DNA from 4 places in the Erwinia sp. SLM-02 genome. Region 4 is predicted to be linked to each of the others. Evidence: predicted binding sites of a transcription regulator. Region 4 holds the regulator's gene; each other region holds the start of a gene.
The links. The regulator Fur, encoded in region 4, represses iron uptake genes when iron is present. The targets are predictions, from matches to a motif close to ATAATAATGAGAACNACTATCAA.
Positions count from the first base shown of each region.

Region 1: a site for Fur is predicted at 2,174-2,196, ahead of feoA (ferrous iron transporter A). Genes of this name have one in related genera too.
Region 2: a site for Fur is predicted at 1,546-1,568, ahead of PGH32_RS10500 (TonB-dependent receptor domain-containing protein). Genes of this name have one in related genera too.
Region 3: a site for Fur is predicted at 3,248-3,270, ahead of exbB (tol-pal system-associated acyl-CoA thioesterase). Genes of this name have one in related genera too.

Region 1 is NZ_JAQISN010000004.1:373,832-378,606, forward strand. Features, by position in the region: gene feoB (Fe(2+) transporter permease subunit FeoB) at 1-1,891, opposite strand, end outside; gene feoA (ferrous iron transporter A) at 1,888-2,124, opposite strand; gene PGH32_RS20895 (Tex family protein) at 2,283-4,619, opposite strand; gene greB (transcription elongation factor GreB) at 4,729-4,775, opposite strand, start outside.
Region 2 is NZ_JAQISN010000001.1:2,250,037-2,254,811, reverse strand. Features, by position in the region: gene PGH32_RS10510 (siderophore-interacting protein) at 1-344, shown strand, start outside; gene PGH32_RS10505 (PadR family transcriptional regulator) at 426-965, shown strand; gene PGH32_RS10500 (TonB-dependent receptor domain-containing protein) at 1,678-4,050, shown strand.
Region 3 is NZ_JAQISN010000002.1:348,501-353,275, reverse strand. Features, by position in the region: gene yqhD (alcohol dehydrogenase) at 1-50, opposite strand, end outside; gene PGH32_RS14835 (AraC family transcriptional regulator) at 222-1,112, shown strand; gene PGH32_RS14830 (DedA family protein) at 1,125-1,781, opposite strand; gene metC (cystathionine beta-lyase) at 1,902-3,092, opposite strand; gene exbB (tol-pal system-associated acyl-CoA thioesterase) at 3,341-4,075, shown strand; gene exbD (TonB system transport protein ExbD) at 4,081-4,503, shown strand.
Region 4 is NZ_JAQISN010000001.1:447,257-452,031, forward strand. Features, by position in the region: gene PGH32_RS02200 (MFS transporter) at 1-874, shown strand, start outside; gene PGH32_RS02205 (hypothetical protein) at 871-1,260, shown strand; gene mtr (tryptophan permease) at 1,377-2,624, shown strand; gene fur (ferric iron uptake transcriptional regulator) at 2,680-3,126, opposite strand; gene fldA (flavodoxin FldA) at 3,520-4,050, opposite strand; gene ybfE (LexA regulated protein) at 4,196-4,477, opposite strand; gene ybfF (esterase) at 4,624-4,775, opposite strand, start outside.

The DNA.
Region 1 (4,775 bases), on a different contig from region 4:
TCGAGAGGACGCTGAGGCTGAATGCGCCTTTAATGCCCTGCCAGGTTTCGGCAAACGCCTCCTGCAGCGCGTCGATCAGGCTGAACTTCGCCGCATCAAACGGCTGCTGCTGGATGGCTTCGGCGGTGTACAGCGTATTCAGCGTGCCGACCACCACCTCCTTCGCCATCGCGCCGGTCAGCAGGCCGACGGTGGCCTGCCAGTTATCGTCGGTGATGCCGATGGGGGAAAGCAGCGGCGTCAGCGTGCGGCTGACGCTGGCGAGCGCCGACTGGTTCAGATCGCTGACCGGTTTACCACTTAGAGAGAAGCTGTTCAGCGCGCCAATGACCATGCTGACCAGCACGATCACTTTGCCCGCCCGCAGCAGGAAGCCACGCAGGCGCTGCCAGCTTTGCATCAGCAGGCTTTTCAGATGTGGAATATGCCAGACCGGCAGCTCCATCACGAACGGGCTGGCGGTCCCACGCATCAGCGTGTGTTTGAGCACCAGCCCGGTGAGGATGGCGACCACAATTCCGAGCACGTAGAGGCTGAAGACCACCATCGCGCCGTGCTGACCGAAAAAGGCGGCGGCGAAAACGGCAAAAATGGCCAGCCGCGCGCCGCAGGAGATAAACGGAGCCATCAGCACGGTGATCAGTCGTTCGCGCGGGGCATCCAGCGTGCGGGCGCCCATCACCGAAGGCACATTGCAGCCAAAGCCGACAATCAGCGGCACAAAGGATTTGCCCGGCAGCCCCAGCGCCTGCATCAGGCGATCCATCACAAAAGCGGCGCGCGCCATGTAGCCGGAGTCTTCCAGCAGCGACAGGAACAGAAACATCATGCCGATCTGCGGCACCAGCGGCATCACCGTGTTGATTCCGCCCCCGATCCCCTGGGCGAGGAACAGCGTCAGCCAGGCCGGAAAATGCAGGCCGGCACCCAGCCACTGGGTACCCTGAATAAAAATAGCGGCTGAACCCAGGTCAAATAGCGGCTGTAGCGCGCCGCCCAGGTTGATCGCCAGGAAAAACATCAGATACATCACCAGGAAAAATATCGGCAGTCCCAGCCAACGGTTCATCACCAGCTGGTCGAGCCGCATGGAAAAGCTGGTGCCGGTTCTGCCGTGAAACATGGCATCGCGACACAGTGCATCGATTTTTTGATAGCGGCTGCTGGCGATAGCCTGAGCGGCGGCATCACCGGTTTGCTGGTGGAGGGCGGTCAGCAGCGCGGCAGCGTCTCCGGCCTGCTGCTGGCTCCAGATATCGCCCTCCAGCATTTGCAGCGCCAGCCAGCGCTTTTTTTTCTGCGCCATGGCGTGTGGCTGTGCGGCGACCAGCTGGGCCACCGCGTTCTGCAACTCCGGCGGGTAGTCAACGCTCAGATCCGGCACGGCACGATCGTGACGGTCGATGGCCTGTTTCAGGATATCAATGCCGTGACCACGGGTTGAAACCAACGGTACTACCGGACAGCCCAGCGCCCGGGAAAGGGCCTCGCTGTTTATGCTGATCTGCTGACGCTCCGCGATGTCCAGCATATTCAGTGCCACGATGCAGGGCTGGCCCATTTCCAGCAGCTGCGTGGTGAGATAAAGATTACGGGCCAGATTGCTGGCATCCACCACGTTAATCACCAGATCCGCTTCTCCGCTCAGCAGATAGTGGCAGGCAATTTGCTCATCCAGCGACGCCTGCGCCGACAGGGTAGTGAGCGAGTAGGTACCCGGGAGATCCACCAGCCTGACCTGGTGCTGTGGGGTGGTGAACGTCCCCTCTTTACGCTCAACGGTGACGCCCGCCCAGTTTCCCACCCGCTGCCGCGACCCGGTCAGCTGATTAAAAAGGGTGGTTTTACCCACGTTCGGGTTACCGGTCAGCGCAACGGTACAGTTTTTCATACGTCAGCCCCGGGGGCGTTTTCCAGCTGCAGCAGAGCGAGATCTTTTTTACGCAGCATCAGGCTGATCCGTGGCGTTTTGATCTGCAGCGGATCGCCAAGCGGTGCCACGCGAATCAGCTCAAAGGTTGAGCCGGGAAGTAATCCCAGGGCCATCAGTTTCTGACGAAAAACCGGACTGACCTCCGGAGAAAAACGAAGGATACGATAACGCTGTTTCGGTATCAGTTGCATGGCCTGTGCCCACCGCGAAAAAAAAATGAGTGATAATCAACCAATGCGAATTTTAATGAGAGTGATTATCGCTGGTATTGATATGGCGCAATGTTGACACTGGCAGGGGGGAGAGATCGTGGCAAAGCGGGCGGATCGGCCGATCCGCCCGTGCAGAACTAGCGTTTTTTACCGAATGCCGCAGCCAGCGCGTCGCCCATGGCGCTGTTGCCGGCGGACGATGCGGCAGGGCGGTTAGCCCCTTTGGCCGGGCGGGAATTTTCCCGGTTTTTGCCGCTGCTGCCGCTGTTACCGCCGCCGCGACGGGCGCTGGTTTCACCCGGCTGTTCGTCAAGACGCATCGTCAGCGCGATGCGCTTACGCTGCAGATCCACTTCCATCACCTTCACTTTGACGATATCCCCGGCTTTCACCACTTTGTGCGGATCGTCGACAAATTTGTCCGACAGGGAGGAGATGTGTACCAGGCCATCCTGATGTACGCCGATATCGACGAAGGCACCAAAGTTGGTAACGTTTGTGACGGAGCCTTCCAGTACCATGCCCGGCAGCAGATCGTTCAGGGTATCCACGCCTTCGGCAAACTGCGCGGTTTTAAACTCAGGGCGCGGATCGCGGCCTGGTTTTTCCAGCTCTTTGATGATGTCGCTGACGGTAGGCACACCGAACCGTTCATCGGTGAAATCCACGGCCTTCAGGTTGCGCAGCTCGGCCGGGTTGCCCATCAGGTCGCTCAGCGACTGTCCGGTTGACGACAGAATACGCTCCACTACCGGATAGGCTTCCGGGTGAACGGTCGACGCGTCCAGCGGGTTATCCCCCTGGCTGATGCGCAGGAAGCCGGCGCACTGCTCAAACGCTTTCGGCCCCAGGCGACTGACCTTCAGCAGCTGCTGGCGGTTCTGGAAGCGGCCGTTTTCATCGCGCCAGTTAACAATATTCTGGGCGATCATTTTGCTCAGGCCCGCCACGCGGGTCAGCAGCGGCACCGAGGCGGTATTCAGATCCACGCCGACGCCGTTAACGCAGTCTTCCACGACCGCATCCAGCTTTTTCGCCAGCTGGCTCTGGCTGACGTCATGCTGATACTGGCCCACGCCGATGGATTTCGGGTCGATTTTCACCAGCTCGGAGAGCGGATCCTGCAGGCGACGGGCAATGGAAACCGCGCCACGGATCGATACATCCAGGTCCGGGAACTCCAGCGCGGCCAGCTCGGATGCCGAGTAGACGGATGCACCGGCTTCGCTGACGATCACTTTCTGGCCGTGTACCTGTGGGAACTGCTTCTGCAGGTCCAGGTAGAAGCGCTCGGTTTCTCGGGAGGCGGTACCGTTACCGATGGCGGTCAGCTCCACCTGGTGCCTGGCGCACAGTGCGGCAACAGCAGCGGCGGCTTTGGCGGCCTGGCCGGTATGCGGATAAATGGTATCGGTGGCAACCAGCTTGCCGGTGGCGTCAACCACCGCCACTTTCACGCCGGTGCGCAGGCCCGGGTCGAGGCCCATGGTGGCGCGCATGCCCGCCGGGGCCGCCATCAGCAGATCGTGCAGGTTGCGGGCGAAAACGTTGATGGCTTCTTCTTCCGCTCGCTCACGTACCGTACCCATCAGCTCGGTTTCCAGGTGCAGCAGCACCTTGATACGCCAGGTCCAGCTGACCACGGCTTTACGCCAGGCATCCGCAGGCGCGTTGTTCAGGCGCAGGCCAAGATGATCGGTAACGATCTGCTCGCCGTGGCTTTCTCGCGGCGGTTCATCGAACTGCGGATCGGGGTTGAGCGACAGCTGCAGGATGCCTTCGTTACGGCCGCGGAACATCGCCAGCGCGCGGTGGGAAGGCACGGTGGCCAGCGCCTCATGATGATCGAAGTAGTCGCGGAACTTGGCGCCTTCCTCCTCTTTGCCGTCGATCACGCGGGACACCAGGTGGGCATTTTTCCACAGGTAATCACGGACTTTCGCCAGCAGCGAAGCGTCTTCGGCAAAGCGCTCCATCAGAATATAACGTGCGCCGTCGAGGGCGGCTTTGACGTCGGCGACGCCTTTGTCGGCATCGACAAACTCCGCAGCGCGCTGCTCGGGATCCTGCGATGGGGTCTGCCACAGCGTATCGGCCAGCGGTTCCAGCCCGGCTTCTATGGCGATCTGCCCGCGCGTGCGGCGCTTGGGTTTGTAGGGGAGGTAAAGGTCTTCCAGCTCGGTTTTGCTCATTGTGCCGTTAATGGCGGCGGCGAGTTCAGCGCTGAGCTTGCCCTGATCGTCGATGGATTTCAGGATCGACTGGCGGCGATCTTCCAGTTCGCGCAGATAGCCGAGGCGCGTTTCCAGCGTACGCAGCTGGGTGTCATCCAGCCCCCCGGTCACTTCCTTACGATAGCGGGCAATAAATGGAACGGTATTGCCTTCATCCAGCAGGCGAACAGCGGCTTCAACCTGTTCTGCTCGTGCCTTGAGTTCATCAGCAATAATGCGGCTCAGCGAATCTTTCATCATTGGGATACTTTTTGGCTATAGAAAATAGGGGACAGTTATACGGACTGCAGCCGTAAAATGCCAACGTTGAGGCGACGGAATGCCAGTGAACCGCGCGATAGCAACATAATTAGGACTCTTCCAGATAGCTGATATCGTTGACGTACCAGAGTGCAT
Region 2 (4,775 bases), 1.8 Mb from region 4:
ACGTCTGCGACGAAAGCGGCCTGCCGGCATTTAAACGCCGGAAAGAAACCGTACAGGGCGGAGTGCGTAAGCTGTTCGCCTTTGCTGACGAAGCCAGCGGCAGCCTCTATCTGGACGGCCTGAACGGCATTGATGCCAGCTGGATCGGCAGCGGGAAAATGCACGGCGAACCGCTACGGGCGCTGATTAGCGAACTCGACAGCATCCAGCTGCCGCTCGATGATTACTTTATCTGGCTGACCGGTGAAGGTGACGCGGTGAAGCAGCTTAACGACTACTTTGTTATCCAGCGCGGCTGCGACGAGAACTTTGTCCGCGCCGTGGCCTACTGGCACCAGAAGTAACCCTGTGGGCCGCCGCGCCGGTTGTGTTTCACCGGGTGGCGGTCTACTATCACCCCCCTTATTTTTCCGCACGGGCAGGCGATGAAACGACCGCAGTTCCCCTTTACCCCCTCAGACAGCGAGCCGCGCGCCGCCTGCGGCAGCCAGCGCAAAAAGCGCCGGGAAAAAATGCTCGACGGCAGCGATATTCGCCTGCTGGTGCTGCATTTTCTCAGCCAGGGTGAGGCCCACGGCTACGAGCTGATCAAAGCCATTGAGGATCTGTCCAAAGGGGAGTACACGCCCAGCCCTGGCATTATCTATCCCAACCTGACGCTGCTGGAAGAAACGGCGATGATCGCCGCCGTCGATCCGCAGGCGGCGCGTAAAGCCTATCGCCTGGAGCCGCAGGGCCGCGACTGGCTGCAGCAGAATCAGCCCGATCTGGCAACAATCGTGCAGCGGCTCTCCTCGCTGGCGGTGCTGGTGCATAACCGCAGCGTGCCGGAAGTGGAGCGGGCGATCCACAATATGAAAACCGCGCTCAACACGCGGCTGTCACAGCAGGCTATCTCGCAGGAAACCCTCTACGCTATCGTGGATGCGCTGGACGAAGCGGCGAAAAAGATCGAACGTAGTTAGCCTGTTAGCCTGTTAGCCTGTTAGCCTGTTAGCCTGTTAGCCAGAGCCAGAGCCAGAGCCAGAGCCAGAGCCAGTCTGCCAGTGCCATAGCCACTGGCGTTGGCTTCGTGCAGATGCACACCGCGCCTGTTAGTTCCGCCCAGGTTTTCTCAGATGCATGCAGGCTTCTGTTGCCCCTCTGTTGTACCCCGTACATGATTTATCCCTGATCCCTGATCCCTGATCCCTGATCCCTGATCCCTGATCCCTGATCCCTTTCTGTATACCGATCCTAATTGCCGAATTTTCCGGGTTGCACTTGCATCAACGCGCAAGTCATTCCGCTTACCCGCAGGAAAAGACATCAGGCACCGCAGACCCACCACCTGACATTCCGCATGCGCGCGATTATTTACATCCGTTTTCTAATCATTAATTTTCAGCGTTGAGTGTTACATTGAAATAATTGTGAGGAAATTGTGCAGAGAGTGAAAGTTTTTCGAAAGCAGATGTCTGGTTGATTTAATGCCCTTAACGTTATCCTGCGGAATTAATTATTCTTAATAATAAAGTGAACTTTATGCCCTGAGCTCTATTGATAAAGATAATCATTCCTATTAATATCCCGCCGCCTTAAAAATATAATAATATTAGCGAAACTTAACTGATTTCATATTCTTTTTTATCGAAGCAATCCGTGAGCCAATACTAATAACAAGCAAAGGGTAATTAAATGCTCACCACGTCAAAATTACAGGGAATCAGTGCGCCGGTAATGAAATGGGCGGTACTGGCCGCAGCGATTCACTGTGCCTGCGGCTATGCGCAGGCTGAAACTTCTGCCACAGCGAACGCCGCCGCAGAAAGCAGCAATGAACAGGGCACGATGACCGTCACCGCCCAGGCTCCGCTTCAGGGCGGCAGCAAAACCACCATCACCGCTGAACAGATGCAGAAGAACGGCACCACCGATTTCGGTTCGGTGATGCGTTATCAGCCGCTGATTAGCGCAACGGGTGTGAGCGGCGGTTCTACCGCAGGTAAAAGCGGTTTCGACCGCAGCGGCTACACCGGATTTAATATTCGTGGGCTGGAAAGCAACCGCGTTGGTTTAGACGTGGACGGTATTCCACTGCCGGATGCCACCGGTCGCAGCTACGTCAGTCGTGCGGGTTTAAATACCTTCGGTATTGGCCGCGATTATATTGACCCGTATATGTTTGGCAGCGTGGATATTGATGCCGGCGCCACCTCCGTCGAACAGCCGAATACCTCGATCGGCGGCAACGTTTCCTTCCGTAATAAATCCGCCGACGATTATCTTTCCCCGGGACGTTCCAGCTGGTTTGGCTACCAGAGTGATTACGACTCTTCCAACCGCGGCTGGCATAACGGGATCACCGCCGCAGCGGGCGACAGCACCCTGCGCGGCGTCTTCGTTCTGAGCCGCCGTGACGGTCAGCAGACCAGCAACAACAGCGATGAGGTCAGCGCCTACCCGACGAACTGGCACTCCACCGCGCTGATGACCTCCGGGATCTGGCAGCCGAACGACGAGCATAAATTCAGCGCCACGCTGGACTACTACCACAAGGTTAACCACAGCCACTACGATACCTGGAATACCGCAGGGACCAGCACCATCGGCGACAGCCAGCAGCAGAGCGATACCCGCCGCTGGGGCGTGAGCCTGGCGGATGAGTACACGCCGGACAGCGGTTTTGTCGACAGCCTCTCCAGCCGCGTTTACTACCAGCACACCGAAGCGCATGACAACACCTACATGCCAACCGATGCCAGCGGCACCATGCAGCACGTCTACTCGGACTACAACGTTGATACCTGGGGCTTTGACACCCACGGCAACAAAACGCTTGGCCGCCACGATCTGAGCGCCGGAATCAACGGCCGCATCACCGATACCGAGCGTCCGTTCCGTCAGGATCCGGCTCCGAGCGTCTACAGCGTGATCATGCAGCCGCAGGCCGACAGCCGTAGCTATACGGTCGGTGGCTTCGTGCAGGATAAGATCAACTTTGACCTGAACGGCAGCCGCTTCGCGGTGATCCCGGGCGTGCGCGCGGTATATCAGAATACCAAACCGCAGAATCTGTCCAGCCTGACTACCGGCAGCACGGTGCTGACCGCCTCCGAGCTGGAAACCCTGTACGGTTCGGCGAACAGCGACAGCCAGATCCTGCCGTCGCTGATGCTGCAGTACGATCTCACCCCGCAGATGATTACCTATCTGCAGTACAAACGCGGCGCGCAGTTTGCTAACGCCAGCCAGCTATACGGTTCGTGGAACCTGGGTTCCTCCTATGCCGGCACCGCGCAGTATGCGCTGATCGGTAATGCGGATCTGGAAACCGAAACCAGTAACAACCTGGAGTGGGGCGTGAAAGGCAACGTGACCGACGGCGTGACGCTGAACGGTTCCCTGTTCTACAACACCTACAAGAACTTCATCGCCTATAGCCGCTACACCCGTGCCGGTAGCCCGGACAAGTTCACTAATGTTCCATCGAACATCTACACCGTTTATCAGGCTGAAAACCGCGATAAAGCCTATATCTGGGGCGGTGAGCTGAGCAGCAAGGTAAACTTCGGGACCTGGTTTGAAGAGGTTAACGGCCTGAGCGCGACCTTTGCTCTGGGCTACAGCGAAGGTAAATCCAAGTCCAGCTACGACGGCGACAAGTATGTTGATATCGACAGCGTTGCGCCGATGAAAGCGGTGGTGGGCATGGCGTGGGACGATCCGGCGAAGCGCTACGGCGCAGCGGTGGTGGCGACCTTTGTGAAGGGCAAGCAGGCCAGTGCGACCAACCGCGAGAGCTACACCAACAGCGGCACGGCGTTGACCGATTCCAGCACCGAGTACAATCGTATTCCTGGCTACGGCATGGTGGATATGACCGCGTACTGGCAGGTGGCGAAGAACGTCAAGCTGAGCGGGGGGATTTATAACCTGACCGATCGTAAGTACTGGGATTATCTCAGCAGCCGCGATCTGACTGGCAGTACCACTCAGGATGCCTACGAGAAGGCGCTGGCGGTGATGCCAGGCCGTACTTTCCAGGCGGGGATTAACGTCGATTTCTGATGAGGTCGATCGCCTAACGGGTCAGGTTGTTGCCCGCGTAGTGGAGTTTGAAGCCGCTGTCTCTTTTGGGGATAGCGGTTTTTTTGTGGCGGTTGAAAATGCGATGGCGATGGCTTCAGTGGCGGTGATTCAGGCCCGGCCTCTGCGGTTACCGGGTGGTCCTCGCGTCGCGCTGTGCACGATGCCTTCGGTTGCAGCTCCGTGCCTTCCGGACCGCCGTGGAGCGGGCGTCCTGCCCGCGCCACGCCTGACGCCAACGTCCTGTTGGCGTCTCCTGGCTCGTCGCCTCCACCTCAGCGCTGTGGATTACCCGGTAACCGCAGAGGCCGGGCCTTTAATACATTGTGCTGGCTGTTTAAATCTCAATGCCGTTCTCTAAGGGATTAGATCCCCATCTTTCAGGTTACAGGACAGATGGATGTTTGCTCTTTAACCGCAGAGGCCGGGCCTTTAATATACTGTGCTGGCTGTTTAAATCTGGATTCTGCTCTTGAAATGACGGGCTTCTAATCCTTAAAGCGATTGGATATGCGGACGTTTTCTCAGTAAAGGCAGAGTCTAAACCTTGAATCTACTTTGCTGGATCTCGAAAATCGAAGTTCTGAGTTCTGAGTTCTGAGTTCTGAGTTCTGAGTTCTGATTCCGGAATTGATCGCTTCAGTTGTCGTTCGCCTTTTTCTGCCAGACAACACTTATGCAAAAAGCAGACGGGGTGAGCCCCCGAC
Region 3 (4,775 bases), on a different contig from region 4:
CCCTTGCCAAACAGGATGCGGGTGGGCGTATGCAGTACGAAATTATTCATCGCGTTAATCCTGGGAATAGGATGGTTATCAGTGGGATCATTGTGCGCAGCAGGCGAATTTTGCTCAATGCACATTTCTGCCTGATTCTTGCCTGATCCTCCAAACCTCTGGAGAAATGTCGGGCAGCAGGCGATGATACTGGCGTAAAACTTTCAGCGGTGGGAAGAGTGATGGACAGAAACGCGATATGCGAACGGCTTGCCCGCCAGGTGATTGGCCTGGTGACGCAGAACAAAGGGCTGTCGTCGGTGCCCGGTATCAGCCTGATCTATGCCGACAGGCATATGGCGCGTACCCCGGTCATGTACCAGCCGGCGATTGTGATCCTGTTTCAGGGGCAGAAGACCGGCTACCTGGGCAACAGCGTATTCAGCTACGACGCCAATAAATACCTGATGCTGACCGTTCCGCTGCCGTTTGAGTGTGAAACCTTTGCCACGCCGGAAGCGCCGCTGGCCGGAATAACGCTGCGGGTCGATCCGCTGAAGCTCCAGGATCTCCTGATGGATATTGGCGATGACGACGGCTTTCATCCTGAACCGAAAACCTGCGGTATCCACTCGGCGCTGCTGACGGAAGAGATGCTCTGTGCAACCGAGCGTCTGCTGGACATGATGAACAATCCGCGTGATGCCCGCGTGCTGGGGCCACAATTGGTACGTGAGATCCTCTACTACGTGCTGCAGGGGCCGTGCGGCGGTGCGCTGCTGGCGCTGGTGAGCCGGCAGACGCAGTTCAGCCAGATTGCCCGTGCACTGCGGCGTATTGAGCATCACTTCACCGATAACCTGAGCGTTGACCTGCTGGCAGCGGAGGCCAATATGAGCGTCTCGGCGTTCCATCATAACTTCAAGGCGGTGACCAGCACCTCCCCGCTACAGTACCTGAAAAGCTACCGTCTGCATCAGGCGCGCATGATGATGCTGCAGGAGGGGATGAAGGCCAGCGTGGCGGCAATGAAAGTGGGATATGAAAGCGCGTCGCAGTTCTCGCGCGAGTTCAAACGCTACTTTGGCGTCACGCCGGGGGAAGAGATGACCCGGATGCGGCAGCCGGGATAAAACCGGCCCGGATTAACGGGCCTTTTTACGCCTCAGCACCAGCACCACGCTACCGGTAAGTCCGGCACAGAGCAGCACCAGCGGCAGGATCATCAGAATCGCCATCACCTGATCCTCATGACGCTTGATAAACGGCACCTGGCTGATGCCATAGCCGAGCGCGACCAGAATCGTCACCCACAGCAGCCCGCTGAGCCAGTTAAACAGCTGGAAGCGGCCGCTTTTCAGCCCGGAAATACCGGCCATGGTAGGCAGAATCGTCCGTACAAAGGCGAGGAAGCGGCCAACCAGCAGCGCCAGCAGCCCGTGGCGGTTAAACAGGTTCCATGCCCGCTGGTGGTACTGCGCGGGAAGGTGCAGCAGCCAGCCTTTCACCAGCCGGGTATTGCCCAGCCAGCGGCCCTGCAAATAGCTCAGCCAGCAGCCAATACTGGCGGCGGCGGTCAGGATGATCATCGTGGGAAAAAATGCCATGACGCCTTTGGCCACCATGGCACCGGCCAGCAGCAGCAGGCTGTCGCCGGGGAGAAATGAAGCCGGAAGCAAACCATTTTCAAGCAGCAACGTGATAAACATAATCCCGTAAACAACCCAAATCACATCCGGATTGGCCAGCGCGGTAAAATCCTGATGCCAGAGCGCCTGAACAATCTCGTGTAAAACACCCATTCGTTATCCCGTTAACTACAGCTATAGCTATACCCCTATACTACTCGCAAATCGTGCCAGATATCTTGATCAAAGGCGCGAACAGCGCGCCTTATTGATAATTTGTTGAAGCAGCAAAGATTACTGGCTCAGCCTGTCGAAGCCCGCACGCAGATCCTCGATCAGATCGTCAACGTGTTCCAGGCCGATATGCACCCGAACCAGCGTACCGGTGAAATCAATGCCGCCTGCGGGGCGGATAGCGGCCAGTTCTTCAGGCTGATTGGCGAGGATCAGCGACTCATAGCCGCCCCAGGAGTAGGCCATGCTGAAGTGGCTGAAATGATCCAGGTAGTGTGCCAGGCGCTCACTGCTCAGGCGTTCCTTCAGGATAAAGGAGAACAGGCCGCTGCAGCCGCTGAAATCGCGCTGCCAGAATTCGTGCCCTTTGCACTCCGGCAGCGCCGGATGATTCACCCGCTCAACTTCATCGCGCCCGGCCAGCCACTGCGCAACCTGAATGCTGCTCTCCTGATGCTGACGCAGGCGCACCGCCAGCGTGCGCAGCCCGCGGCTGGTGACGTAAGCGGTGTCGGCATCCACCATCTGGCCCATCAGATACGAGTTTTCCCGCAGCTGCGCCCAGCAGCGCGCATTGGCTACGGCGGTGCCGATCATCGCATCCGAGTGGCCAACCAGATATTTGGTGGCCGCCTGAATAGAGATATCCACGCCGAAATCCAGCGCGCGAAACAGGATCCCGGCCGCCCAGGTATTATCGACCATGATAATGGCCTCAGGGGCTTTGCTGCGCACCGCCGCCACGATGGAGGGGATATCCTGCACTTCCATAGTGATCGATGCCGGAGACTCCAGGAAGACCACGCGGGTGTTGGGCTGCACTAAATCGGCAATTTCAGCGCCGATGCAGTGATCGAACCAGGTGGTGCTGACGTTCAGCTTGCTGAGGATTTTGGTGCAAAAGTCCTGAGTCGGTTCGTAAACGCTGCCGCTCATCAGTACGTTATCCCCGGCGTCAACAAACGCGAGAATGGCGTTGGCCACCGCTGCAGCACCGCAGGGATACAGTACGCAGCCCGCGCCGCCTTCCAGTTCGGTCATCGCATCCTGCAGCGAAAAGTGGGTGAGGGTACCCCGACGGCCATAAAACAGTTCGCCGTTGGCGCGCCCGGCGGTGGCTCGCTTTTTATCGGCAACGGTGTCAAAAACCAGAGAAGAGGCGCGCTGAATCACGCTGTTCACCGATCCCTGGGTGTATCGTTTGCTGCGTCCGGCGGCCACCAGGGCCGTTTCGATCTTTTTGCTGGTCATTAAAACGGTCTCTTTATTCAGTGTTGTTTTTACGTTAACACGGCTACCTCTCCTGAGGTATTCAGCCTGAAGGTAAGTGATAAAATTTCACTGTGAGCGCCATCACATCCGTAAATGAGAAAAAAATTGTTCAAAAAATGTCTTATAGGGTGTAAATAGTAATGAGAACTACTATCAATTCCTAACGGGTTTGGTATGATCTGGCCTGAATTTTTTCGCTATCAGCAATTAGATGTTGGAGACACAGCGTGACAAATGATTTGATGCAGATGGACCTTTCCGTCTGGGGCATGTACCAGCATGCAGACATCGTGGTTAAAGCCGTAATGATTGGACTGTTGTTGGCATCCGTTGTCACCTGGGCCATCTTCTTTAGCAAAACAATCGAATTGAGTTCCGCACGCAGACGTCTGAAGCGCGAGCAGCAGCAGCTGGCAACCGTACGTTCGCTGGATGAAGCATCAAAAACCAGCGCCAGTTTCACCGGTCAGAGCCTCAGCGCATTGCTGATTAAAGAAGCCGAAAACGAGCTGGAACTGTCCGCCGGTACCGATGATAACAACGGTATTAAAGAGCGCACCGGTTTCCGCCTTGAGCGCCGCGTTGCCGCGTTCAGCCGCCACGCCGGTCGCGGTAACGGTTACCTTGCGACCATCGGTGCGATTGCGCCGTTCGTGGGTCTGTTCGGTACCGTATGGGGCATCATGAACAGCTTCATCGGTATTGCGAAAACTCAGACAACCAACCTGGCCGTTGTGGCGCCGGGCATTGCGGAAGCGCTGTTGGCCACCGCGATTGGTCTGGTAGCGGCTATTCCTGCGGTAGTGATTTACAACGTGTTTGCCCGTATGATCGCCAGCTATAAAGCGTCTCTGGGCGATGTGGCTGCACAGGTTCTGCTGCTGCAGAGCCGCGATCTTGACCTCGCCGCCAGCGAAAGCTCTCACCGCGTTCAGTCGGCGCAGAAACTGCGGGTAGGTTAAGCGCTATGGCAATGCGATTAAACGAAGACCTCGATAGCAACGGTGAAATGCACGAAATCAACGTGACGCCGTTTATCGACGTGATGCTGGTGCTGCTGATTATCTTTATGGTCGCCGCGCCGCTTGCCACCGTTGACGTTCGCGTCAATCTGCCTGCCTCAACCAGTACTCCGCAGCCGCGCCCGGAAAAACCGGTTTATCTGTCGATTAAGGCCGATAATCAGCTGTTTATCGGTAATGATGCGGTATCGCAAGAGACGCTGGTGGATACGTTGGTTAAGCAGACCGAAGGCAAGAAAGATACCACTATCTTCTTCCAGGCCGATAAGTCAGTGAGTTATGAAACGCTGATGGGCGTGATGGATAAGCTGCGTCAGGCGGGTTATCTGAAGATTGGTCTGATGGGCATGGAAACCGTATCGAAATAACCGGGTCGCGGTGCCCGGATTTAACGGGCTGCCGATTCAGGTGATGTTTCTTCGGTTCAAACGTTAAAACCGCTGTCTTTCAGATAGCGGTTTTTTTATGCGTATCGCTGGTGGCTGCGGTGTTTGCCGCTCCCCCTGCTTAAACCGTGCTCGCTTCTTGCCAGCTGCCATCCCCTGTATCCGCTCATTCCCTCTTTTCACCTGATCTCTGCGGCCCCGCTGTCAGTGCCTCAGTGCTGAGGATTACCCATCTGCCACAGAGACTGCTCCCC
Region 4 (4,775 bases):
GCGCTGGATCTTCTACAGTAACATTCCCTTCAGCCTGCTGGCCGCACTGCTGGCGGCAATCTGGATCCGTCCTCAGGAAACGGAGCGTGTCCGGGCGGATATCGTCGGGATTATCCTGGTCTGCGGGGCTTTGGGTGCGCTGCTGAGGAGCCTGTCCCTGTTCAGCGAGCAGCAGTCGTTGCTGTATGCCACGCTGTGGCTGGCTGCGGCTTTGCTGCTGGCGTGGGGGTATCTGCGGCATTATCGTCGCCAGCCGTCGGCGATACTTGACCTCAGCCTGCTGCGAAATCGTCAACTTAACCTGTCCATCGCCGTTTACTATGCCGTACCGGGCGTATTTACCGGCGTTAACCTGCTGACTATTTTCTACATGCAGCAGGTTTTGCATTTCAGCGCCGGGCATACCGGCAGCTTTATGATGCTCTACGGTGCCGGAGCGCTGGTGGCGATGCTGGTCGCCGGGCGAATTTATTACCGGGTAGGCGCGCCTCGCTTATTCTGCTGCGGTCTGCTGCTGCACAGCGGCGGCATTGCGCTGCTTTCTCTGGTCGGTCATCCGGGGGATGGGGAGGTGCTGTGTGCGGCCTATCTGCTGATGGGGATCGGGGGTGGGATCGCGGCGAACTGTGCGCAGACCACGGCATTAATTGAGCTGAACGAGCAGCAGATGAGCCGGGGCAGTACGCTGTGGAATATTAACCGCCAGCTGACGTTCAGCCTGGGTACCGCGCTGTTTACGCTGCTGCTGGCGTTACTGAGCCACTATTTTCCCGGTGAAAGGGCATGGCATCTTGCATTTATTATTGCGGCCGTGGTCGGATTACTGCCGCTGTGGCTGATTTATCAACGACGTTTTCATAAGGAAATTCAATGACAGATTTAACCGACAAGGCTTCGCAAAGCGTGATTGTGCTGCACCAGCTGATTGAGGCTGTCTTTCACGGCGACGGCAGTCAGCTTACTGAGCTGCTGACGCATTTTGATGACGATTTTATGATGGTCACACCGGCCGGAAAAACCCTGGCGCTGGCAGAGGTTGAGGCCTTATTCGGCCGCTTAACCGGCGCACGGGAGGGGATGACGATCGCCATTGAGCAGTGCAAAGTCATTTCGCAGCGGGGGGATGAAGTGGTTATTCAGTACCACGAGCTGCAGCATCAGCAGGAGAATCACACTCATCGCATTTCGCTGGCGGTAATTAATTGCGCAACCCAGCCGCCGCGCTGGCGCTATCTGCAGGAAACGATGGTAACAAACTGATTACCGTACTAGTTCGTGAGTGCGTAATTGTGTAGAATGTGCGGCGTTGATGCCGTACATCCAGTGAATAATTCCGGTGATGGCGGCGAGTTTCCGTTTTTTGCTAAGGATTAGTCATGGATTTACCGGTTTCCACCGCCCGCCTGCCTTCGACACTCTGGGGAACCTTAATTATTAGCGGCACCATTATCGGTGCCGGGATGTTCTCACTCCCCGTGGTGATGTCCGGTGCCTGGTTCCTGTGGTCATCTGCGCTGTTGGTTGTCACCTGGTTCTGCATGCTGCTCTCCGGGCTGCTGTTCCTGGAGGCCAGCCTGCATTATCCCGCCGGGGCCAGCTTCGACACCATTACTCGCGATCTGCTGGGCCGGGGCTGGAACCTGATTAACGGACTGTCGGTGGCCTTCGTTCTGGGGATCCTCACCTATGCCTATATCTCCGCCAGCGGAGCCATTATTCAGCACACGCTGAGCCAGCTTTCACTGCCGGTTTCTGCCCGCAGCGCCGGTTTCGCCTTCACGCTGCTGGTGGCGGTGTTTATCTGGCTGGGTACCGCGATGGTCAGCCGTATGACGCTGATTTTCCTCGGCGCTAAGGTGATTACGTTTCTTATCATCTTTGGGGGTCTGCTGTGGCATATCGAACCGGTAAAACTGCTGGACAGCCAGAGTGAAGAGAGCCACTACCTGCGCTATCTGTGGATGGTTATCCCCTTCTGCCTCGCGTCATTCGGCTATCACGGGAATATTGCCGGGCTGGTCAGTTACTATCAGAAGAACGGCAGCCGGGTATGCCGCTGTCTGGTGTTCGGCACGCTGCTGGCGCTGGCGATTTATTTTATCTGGATCGTCGGCACGATGGGGAACATCCCACGGCATGAATTCAAAGCAATTGCCGCTCAGGGGGGGAATATCGACGTGCTGGTTGCCGCACTTTCCGGTGTGTTGCACAGTCCTTATCTCAATCTGCTGCTGGATATTTTCTCGAACTTTGCCGTGGCCTGTTCGTTCCTCGGCGTCAGCCTGGGGTTCTTTGACTATCTTGCCGACCTGTTTAAGTTCGATCGCTCCGCGTTCGGTCGGTTAAAAACGACCGTTGTCACCTTCATTCTCCCTCTGACGGCGGCGATGATTTGGCCAAACGGTTTTCTGGTGGCGATTGGCTACGCCGGGCTGGCGGCAACGCTGTGGGCAGTGATCACGCCGGCGATGCTGGCACGAAAAGCGCGACAGCGTTTTGCCACGGCGGGATGGCAGGTCAGGGGAGGGATGGCTCCGATCGTGCTGGTGCTGATCTTTGGGGCGGTGAATGCGCTGGTGTCTGTATTATCCTACTGGAACGTCCTGCCGGTCTATGCCGGATAACAGGCAAAAAAAAACCGGTGGATAGCCACCGGTTTCATGCTGATTTCAGAACAAATTACTCGTCATCGTGCAGCGTGTCGTCTTCACGGCAGTCGCCCTTAGAGCAATGGCCATAAAGGTACAGGCTGTGGTTGCTCAGTTTAATTCCGTGGCGCGTTGCGATTTCACGCTGGCGCGCTTCAATGTACTCATCACGGAATTCAATAACTTTACCGCAGTCCAGACAGATCAAGTGATCGTGGTGGTGCTGCTGGGTCAGTTCGAAAACGGATTTACCGCCTTCAAAGTTATGACGGGTAACGATCCCTGCGTCATCAAACTGGTTAAGCACGCGGTAAACCGTGGCTAAACCGATTTCTTCGCCCATATCAATCAGGCGCTTATACAAGTCTTCCGCACTGACGTGATGGCCTTCTGGTTCCTGAAGCACTTCCAGAATTTTCAGTCGTGGAAGCGTGACTTTCAGGCCGGCCTTCTTTAATGCGGTATTGTTGTCAGTCATGCGGATATTGTCCTGTTACTTTGCTAGTCACTTAGTGGCTGAAAAGCCCTGAACATCGGTTGACGCTAGAGTTGGATGCGTCACAGTATAGAACTCATACATCGAAATGAAAACAACAGGAATGCCTGAAACCACTGTTGGATGTAAGGATTAATGTCATTACGTCCTGGGAGGCTCGCGTCCAAATCGTACTAAGTTAACATTTCGCTCTATCTCATCCCTTCGCCCGGTGATGGAAAAAGATCGTTCAGAGATGCTGAAGGATGAGAAAGCGGGTAACCGATAGGGTTATTGTACATTTTTACAGGTGGAAGTTACAAATACGTATCTATTACTTCTATAGGAAAAATCACTGACTTGATGTGAGATGTCTCCCACATCAAGCCGTTGGCATCAGGCTTCGATGATTTCTTTCAGCTGAAGTTCATCAAAAATCTGTTTCACCCATTTATCAACGCGCTCATTGGTCAGTTCCGGCTGACGGTCTTCGTCAATGGCCAGTCCAAGGAAGTGGTTGTCATCGGCCAGCCCTTTAGAGGCTTCAAAGTTGTAACCTTCGGTCGGCCACTGGCCTACCAGAATCGCACCGTTTGGCTCAATGATGTCGCGGATGGTGCCCATCGCATCGCAGAAATATTCTGAGTAGTCTTCCTGATCGCCGCAGCCGAACAGGGCAACCAGTTTTCCGTTGAAGTCGATCTCTTCCAGCGTCGGGAAAAAGTCATCCCAGTCGCACTGGGCTTCACCGTAATACCAGGTGGGAATGCCCAGCAGCAGAATGTCGAAGGCTTCAAGGTCTTCTTTGCTGCTTTTGGCAATATCACGAACTTCTGCAACGTCTTTACCCAGCTGTTTCTGGATCATCTTTGCAATGTTTTCCGTATTGCCCGTATCGCTGCCAAAGAAAATGCCTACGATTGCCATGAGTTTAATAACCTCTTGAATCTTAATGATATGGTGGCTGCCAAAATTTTTGCAGATGGCGTTAATGATAGCAGACCGCCGGGAGCGGATAAATGAGTAATCCTGCTGCTTTTGTCGCATTGTGCCCTGAGGGCGCGCGCGACGTTCAGGACTGAAGGTGTTTTAACTGGTTCAGCAACATCTCTTCAATCAGCTCGCTGCGGCTCATATTGCGCGCATCGGCCAGCTGGTTCAGCGCATCAACGGCTTCACTGTTCATTTTCAGCTCGACGCGCTTAAGCCCGCGAACTTTATCGCGCTTAAGCTGATTGCGTTTATTGATGCGCAGCTGCTCATCACGCGTCAGCGGATTAGTTTTCGGTCGTCCCGGGCGACGTTCATCTGCGAACAGATCGAGCGTTGTGCGGTCCGTGTTCTCTTTTGCCATAGAATAGTGATACTGAAAGGCTGGATTTCTGATGTGTCAGGCCGTTATCCGCCGGAAAAATCACCAGCGGAAAAATGTCAGCGCGCATCATACCCCAGTGAAAGTGATGACGACAATGTTTTAACAACATAGGGAAATAATTGTTTTTACAGCACAAAAAATCGACGAATTGCGCGTAAAACTGCATCAGGTTTTTCAGCATGCACCCAGTGCCCCGCCCCCGTTACAACGTGGGCCCGCGCCTGAGGGAATTGCGCCAGCAGCGCGTCACGATATTCATCCGCCAGATAGGGTGAAC